2 regions of the Pseudarthrobacter sp. 05T312 genome follow, and region 2 is predicted to be linked to the other one. Evidence: riboswitches for the same ligand, from Rfam matches in the RefSeq annotation. Region 2 holds a riboswitch; the other holds the start of a gene.

Region 1 (3,404 bases), on a different contig from region 2:
TAGACGCCGTGGGTGGACGGGTACGTGATCATGATGCAGGACAGGACATCCTTGTGGGCCTCGATCTTGGCCGTCAGGTCATCGTGGTTGATGGTGCCGTCCGCTGCGGTGGCGACGACGACGACCTTCATGCCGGCCAGGACTGCCGAGGCGGCGTTGGTGCCGTGGGCGGAGGCGGGAATGAGGCAGACGTTGCGCTGCTCTTCCCCGCGGGAGTGGTGGTAGCCGCGGATGGCCAGCAGGCCGGCGAGCTCGCCCTGGGATCCGGCATTGGGCTGGATGGACACCTGGTCGTACCCGGTGATCGCGGTCAGGTCCGCCTCCAGGTCGGCAATCAGTTCACGCCAGCCTTCGGTCTGGGAGTCCGGGGCGAAGGGGTGGATGGAGGCGAACTCCGGCCAGGAGATGGCTTCCATCTCGGCGGTGGCATTCAGCTTCATGGTGCACGAGCCCAGCGGGATCATGGTGCGGTCCAGCGCCAGGTCCCGGTCCGACAGCTTCCGGATGTAGCGCAGCAGCTGGGTTTCAGACCGGTGCGTGTTGAACACCGGGTGCTGCAGGTAGTCGGAGGAACGTCCGACGGCGGCCTCCAGTCCGAAGCCTTCAGCCGCGGCAACGGAGGCCCCAAAGACGTCCGCGACGTCGGCGACGATGGCCGCCGTCGTGGTTTCGTCGAGCGAGATGCCCACGGTATCGGCGTCGATGGAACGCAGGTTGATGCCGCGCGCTTCGGCATCGGCGACAAGCGCGGCAGCGCGTCCGGGGACGCGGACGGTAAGGGTGTCGAAGAAGCTCGTGTGCAGCACCTCCACACCGGCAGCTGCCAGCGAGGCCGCCAGCACCCGGGCGTGGCCGTGCGTCGTTTCCGCGATCGCCTTCAGCCCGTCGGGGCCGTGGTAGACGGCGTACATCGAGGAGACGATGGCCAGCAGGGCCTGCGCGGTGCAGATGTTGGATGTGGCCTTTTCGCGGCGGATGTGCTGCTCGCGGGTCTGCAGCGCCAGGCGGTACGCGGGCACCCCTGCGTCGTCCTTGGACACCCCCACCAGGCGGCCGGGCAGCGACCGCTCCAGGCCCTTGCGGACAGCCATGTAGGCGGCGTGCGGGCCACCGAAGAACAACGGGACCCCGAAGCGCTGGGTGGAGCCGACGGCGATGTCGGCGCCCTGCTCGCCCGGAGGGGTGATCAGGGTCAGGGCCAGCAGGTCAGCGGCCACGGTGACCAGCGCGCCGCGTTCCTTCGCCGCCGCAATAGTGGCGGACTGGTCCCAGACCCGGCCGGAGGCGCCGGGCTGCTGGAGCACGATCCCGTTGATGTCGCCGTCGGGCAGGCCGTTGGACAGGTCGGCGACCTCAACCTCGAAGCCGAGCGCCTCGGCGCGGCCCTTGACGATGGCGATGGTCTGCGGCAGCACGTCGATGTCCAGGACAGTCTTGCCGTCCGCTGCAGGCTTGGCCTTGTTGGAGCGGCGCATCAGCAGCACGGCCTCGGCCACGGCGGTGGCTTCATCGAGCAGGGACGCGTTGGCGATGGGCAGGCCCACCAGGTCCTGGACCATGGTCTGGAAGTTCAGCAGCGCCTCGAGCCGGCCCTGGGAAATCTCGGGCTGGTACGGCGTGTAGGCGGTGTACCAGGCCGGGGCTTCCAGCACGTTCCGGCGGATCACTGCAGGCGTGACGGTGTCGTAGTAGCCCTGGCCGATCAGCTGCACGGCCGTTTTGTTCTTGGCGGCGAGCCGGCGGAGTTCTGCAAGCACCTCAACTTCACTGAGTGCGTCCTGCAGGCGGAGTGCGGTTTCCTGGCGGATGACCTTGGGGACGGCGGTATCGACCAGTGCGTCGACCGTGCCGTAGCCAACGGCCTTGAGCATGGTGTCGATGTCATCCTGGCGGCGTGCACCAATGTGGCGGTCGACGAAAGTGGTGGGGGCTGGGGTAACCGACACGAAGGAACTCCATTTTGTTCAGGCGGCGCAGGGTACGCCACAGCTATCCGGGTCCCTCCCCGCTCTGTATTGGACCTGAGAGTTTCCGCGTTGCCTGCCTGGGCAGGAACCGCTTGCACCGTCGGTGAGCACAACAGTCATGCCGGCCCCTTCACAGGGGAACGGAAGCTGCCTGCTGCTTTCCAGAGGTGCCTCGCCGCGGCGGTACAGGGGCCTGTGAGATTCCCGGGGAGGATTTGCTCCTACGGCGCCTGCCTGTGCTTCGGGCAGGACTCTCCCGCCGCAGATCAAAGGCTATTCATTTGTTGCGATCATGACGGCCGATGACAGCCCTCACAACTCTCCATTGTCCTACGCCCCAACCCCTCCGGGCAAATGGTCGGGGCTACCTGCGGAGCCGCTCCAGGGCGGCCAGGAGCTCCTCCACATCGGAACCGGCGCCCGCCTCCGGGGCAGGCCCCACGGACAGCATGGCGTTGAAGTACAGCCCGTCCCCCATGTACAGGACAGCCTTGGCCAGGCCGGGTCCAACATCCGCCGCAATCTCATCCAGCCACCGTCGCTGGATGGCGGCGAACCGGCGCCGCGTCTCTTCATGCGCCACCTCCGCCAGGCGGGTGGCCGCCACGATGACACGGTCCAGCGGAGTGTCTGCCCACACCGAAGAACGGATGAAGTAGGCCGCAGCCCCTTCATCGGCCGAAGCCATCGCGTCGGCGTCTGCCCGGGCCAGGCCCTCCAACCGGTCCAGCAGCACGGCAATCAATGCTTCCTTGTTGGGAAAGTGGTAGAGCAGGCCGCCCTTGGACACGCCGGCCTTGCGGGCCACGGCGTCAAGGGTGGCGGCGCGCTCCCCCACGTCGATCAGCAGGGACTCGAAGGCGTCGAGGACCGCATCACGGGCGACAGGCTTTCGGGGCATGCCTCCCATCATGCCCTCAGGCGGGTCCGAATCGGGAATATGCCAGTTTCAAACTATACCGTCCAGACGGTACAGTTATGGAATGACGACCTCCATCAGCCCCACAGCAGTCCACGGGGACGGCACCCCCACACGCCGCCCATGGCGCGACTGGCTTGCGCTCGGCCTGCTGATGTTTCCCGTCCTGCTGGTGGCGGTGGACAACACGGCACTGACCTTCGCACTTCCCGCCATCTCCCAGGCCCTGGAACCCGGCGGCGTGCAACTGCTGTGGATCGTTGACGCCTATCCGCTGGTCCTGGCCGGCCTGTTGGTGTCGATGGGCAGCCTCGGCGACCGGATCGGGCGGCGGCGCCTGCTGGTCATCGGCAGCCTGGGCTTCGCCGGACTGTCCGCCGCCACGGCCTTTGCGCCCACGCCTGAGTGGCTGATCGCCGGCCGGGCCGCGCTGGGGTTCTTCGGCGCCATGCTGATGCCGTCCACGTTGTCGCTGATCCGCAACATTTTCCCGGAGCCCAACCGCCGGCGACTGGCCG
Region 2 (3,404 bases):
AGAACCCTGAGCGGAACCTGCCCAAGGCCATCAACTCCATCCCCATCCGCGTGCTGCTCTTCTACGTAGGTGCCCTCATCATCCTGATGGCTGTCACCCCCTGGACCGAGTTCAGGGCAGGCCACAGCCCGTTCATCGCCATGTTTTCCCTGGCGGGCCTGGGTGCCGCGGCCACCGTGGTCAACCTCGTGGTGCTGAGCTCCGCAATGTCCTCCGCCAACTCCGGCATCTACTCCACCTCGCGTATGGTCTTTGGCCTTGCCCAGGAAGGCGACGCTCCGGACGTCTTTGGCAAACTGTCCCGCCGGCAGGTGCCCCAGAACGCACTGTTCCTCTCCTGCGTGCTGCTGCTGTCCGGCGTCGTCCTCATGTATGCGGGCCAGGACGTGGGCAAGGCCTTCGACATGGTGACCACCGTCTCCGCCGTCTGCTTTGTCTTTGTCTGGTCGATCATCCTGGCCAGCTACATCGCCTTCCGCCGCCGCCGGCCGCACCTGCATGAAGCATCGAAGTTCAAGATGCCCGGCGGTGTTGCCATGGTCTGGGTGGTCTTCGCCTTCTTCGGCTTCGTGATCTGGACCCTCACCACCCAGCCGGACACCCTGGTGGCCCTGCTGGTCACCCCGGTCTGGTTCATCCTGCTGGGCGCTGCGTGGTTCATCCTCCGCCGCCGGCCCGCACACCAGGCCCGTTTTGCCACGTTCCAGGCTGAACTGCAGGCTGACCAGGACTTCACCGACGCCGCATCCGGCAAGGCTGTCCGTCCGGGTGCCGCCGCAGAAGCGGGGGAAGAGCGGGTCAAGCGGTGATCGGCACGGAAGCCCGCACGTCGCAGGCCGGCACGGCCGCGGCCGGGCAGCTCCAGTCCCTGGTGCCGGAAACGGGCAACGAATTCGTGCTGACGTTCCATTGCCCGGATGCCCTTGGCATTGTCCAGGCGGTGGCGGCGTACCTGCTGGAGCAGGAATGCTACATCGTGGACATCAAACAGTTTGGCGACAGGGCAAGCGGCCGGTTCTTCATGCGCGTCCACGTCACCTCACAGGTGGAGGTGGAACTCGACCTCCTCCGGGCCGGTTTTGAACAGGTGGCCCAGGAATGGCAGATGGATTGGCGCCTGGAACGCCACGGCCGCAAGCAGCCCATCCTGGTGATGGTGTCCAAGTACGACCACTGCCTCAACGACCTCCTGTTCCGCGCCCGCAGCGGTGAGTTGCCCGTCCGGATTGCCGCCGTGGTGTCCAACCACCCGGACCTGGAACCCCTGGCCGCCTGGCACGGTGTTCCGTTCCACCACATCCCGGTCACGCCGGACACCAAGGCGGAAGCCGAGGATCGCCTGCTGGAGCTGGTGGACCAGTACGCCGTTGAACTGGTGGTGCTGGCCCGCTACATGCAGGTGCTCAGCGATGAAGCCACTACGCGCCTTAGCGGCAAGGCCATCAACATCCACCATTCGTTCCTGCCCAGCTTCAAGGGGGCAAAGCCGTACCACCAGGCCTATGAACGGGGTGTCAAGACGGTGGGTGCCACTGCCCATTACATCAACTCGGAACTGGACGAAGGGCCGATCATTTCGCAGCAGGTCATCGAAGTGGACCACACGTATTCCGCTTCGGACCTGGTTGCGGTTGGCCGCGACGCCGAATGCAAGGCGCTCACGAATGCCGTCCGCTGGCACGCTGAGGGGCGGATAGTCCTCTCCGGCAACCGGACGGTCATCCTCCGCTAGCTGCAGGCCCGTCCACGCTGCCGGCGCCCGCACTCCCTCCAATCGGAGGGGCAGGCGCCGGCAGCCGTGGCACCACATTTCAATAAGCCTTTCGAGCTGTGGCGGGAGAGTTCTCCCGGCCATCACCGGGCAGGCGCCGTAGGAGCAAATCCTCCCCAGGAATCTCTCAGGCCCATGTACCCCATGCCGAGCCACCCGTGGCCGGCCAAACCTGGAGTTCCTCATGACGATTCAATCCTTCATGGCATCAGCCGCAGCACCGATTCCCGTGGAAGGACAGGCCTCCGGTTCCGGGGCTGCGCTGCCAATCCGCATGCAGGTCAGACCCACCGAGGACCTTGCCGCCCTTGTCCAGGCACACGTACCAGCCGGCACGGCCCTGACGGTGACCTGCCTGCCGCGCCAGGGTGTGGGCCCCACCATCCGGACAGCCATCGAGCTTGCCTACCTCGGCTTCGAGGTTGTCCCGCATCTGGCCGCACGGAGTATCGAAAGCCGTGGCCAGCTGGCCGGTGTGGTCCGGAACTGCCACGATGCCGGCATTACCGAAGTGTTCGCCGTCGGCGGTGACGCTGGGGAACCGGCCGGACCCTACGACAGCAGCCTTCCGCTGCTGGCGGACCTCGCCGAGCTGTCCGGCGGCACCATCCGGGCCGGCGTGGCGGGCTACCCGGAAGCCCATCCCGGCCACAGCGAACTGCACATGCTTGATGCCCTGCTGGAAAAGCAGCACCTGGCCTCGTCCGTGGTGACGCAGCTGTGCTTCTCAGCCCAACGCATCCAGTGGTACGCCGAAACGCTGCGCCGGGAAGGGGTGAGGCTCCTTGTCTGGGCCGGAGTTCCCGGCGCCGTTCCCCGGGCGCAGCTCATCCGCGCCGCACTGAAAATCGGTGTGGGACCGTCCCTCAAATTCCTGAATCGCAGGGGCCCGCTCGGCCGCCGCCTGCTCAAGGACGGCCTCTACTCACCGCAGGCGATCATGGCGGAGCTGGAGGGCGGCGGGGCTGTGGAGGGTGTGCACCTGTACACGTTCAACAACCTGGCGGGCGCCGGCAGCTAGGGACAAGCGGCAGGGAAGAACAATGTGCCGCCCGCAAAGTTCAGCATGCTTAGTGTTTGTCCACATAGGATGGATAAGCACGGCAGCCCACCCGCTGCAGGTCGATTTGAATGAAGGTGACCATGGCCAGGCGCAGCAATCCCGCAGTACGAATCGCACAGGAAACCGCCCATAACGCAATGTTCGATGCCGACGGCAAACCCAAGCCCGGCGTCCACAATATGCTCCTGAAGGCAGTGCAGGTCCAGCGGCCCTTGGTGGTGGGCTATATCCGCCGGCTCCAGAAGAAGCATCCACGGGCCACCGCAGCACAGCTGGCGGACATCGCGGAGCGGGACTACCTGCGGGCGGTGGCCGGCGGGGGTGCCCTGGTGGGCGCCACCGCCGTCGTCCCGGGTGTGGGCACCGTCGCGTCGCTGGGACTTTCCGCGGCCGCGACGGTTGGCTTCCTGGAGGCGACAGCCCTCTATGCGACGTCGCTGGCGGAGCTCCACGGCATTCGCCTCACCAACCCGGAGAAGGCCGGCACCATGGTCATGGCCATCATGCTGGGCGAGGAAGGAACCGCCCTCCTCGGAACGCTGAGCGGACAGGCGGCCGGTGGAGCAAAGC

The links. Region 2 has a riboswitch for glycine ahead of AC1DIP_RS21880 (methylenetetrahydrofolate reductase). Riboswitches for the same ligand answer to the same signal wherever they lie in the genome.
Region 1: linked by a shared signal. The riboswitch ahead of gcvP (aminomethyl-transferring glycine dehydrogenase) and the one ahead of AC1DIP_RS21880 (methylenetetrahydrofolate reductase) in region 2 are both predicted to bind glycine.

The regions. Positions count from the first base shown of each region.
Region 1 is NZ_JBFTLY010000026.1:30,059-33,462, reverse strand. Features, by position in the region: gene gcvP (aminomethyl-transferring glycine dehydrogenase) at 1-1,946, opposite strand, end outside; glycine riboswitch at 2,139-2,236, opposite strand; gene AC1DIP_RS21635 (TetR family transcriptional regulator) at 2,332-2,868, opposite strand; gene AC1DIP_RS21630 (MFS transporter) at 2,951-3,404, shown strand, end outside.
Region 2 is NZ_JBFTLY010000028.1:7,871-11,274, forward strand. Features, by position in the region: gene cycA (D-serine/D-alanine/glycine transporter) at 1-809, shown strand, start outside; gene purU (formyltetrahydrofolate deformylase) at 806-1,732, shown strand; glycine riboswitch at 1,825-1,923, shown strand; gene AC1DIP_RS21880 (methylenetetrahydrofolate reductase) at 1,956-2,792, shown strand; gene AC1DIP_RS21885 (hypothetical protein) at 2,915-3,404, shown strand, end outside.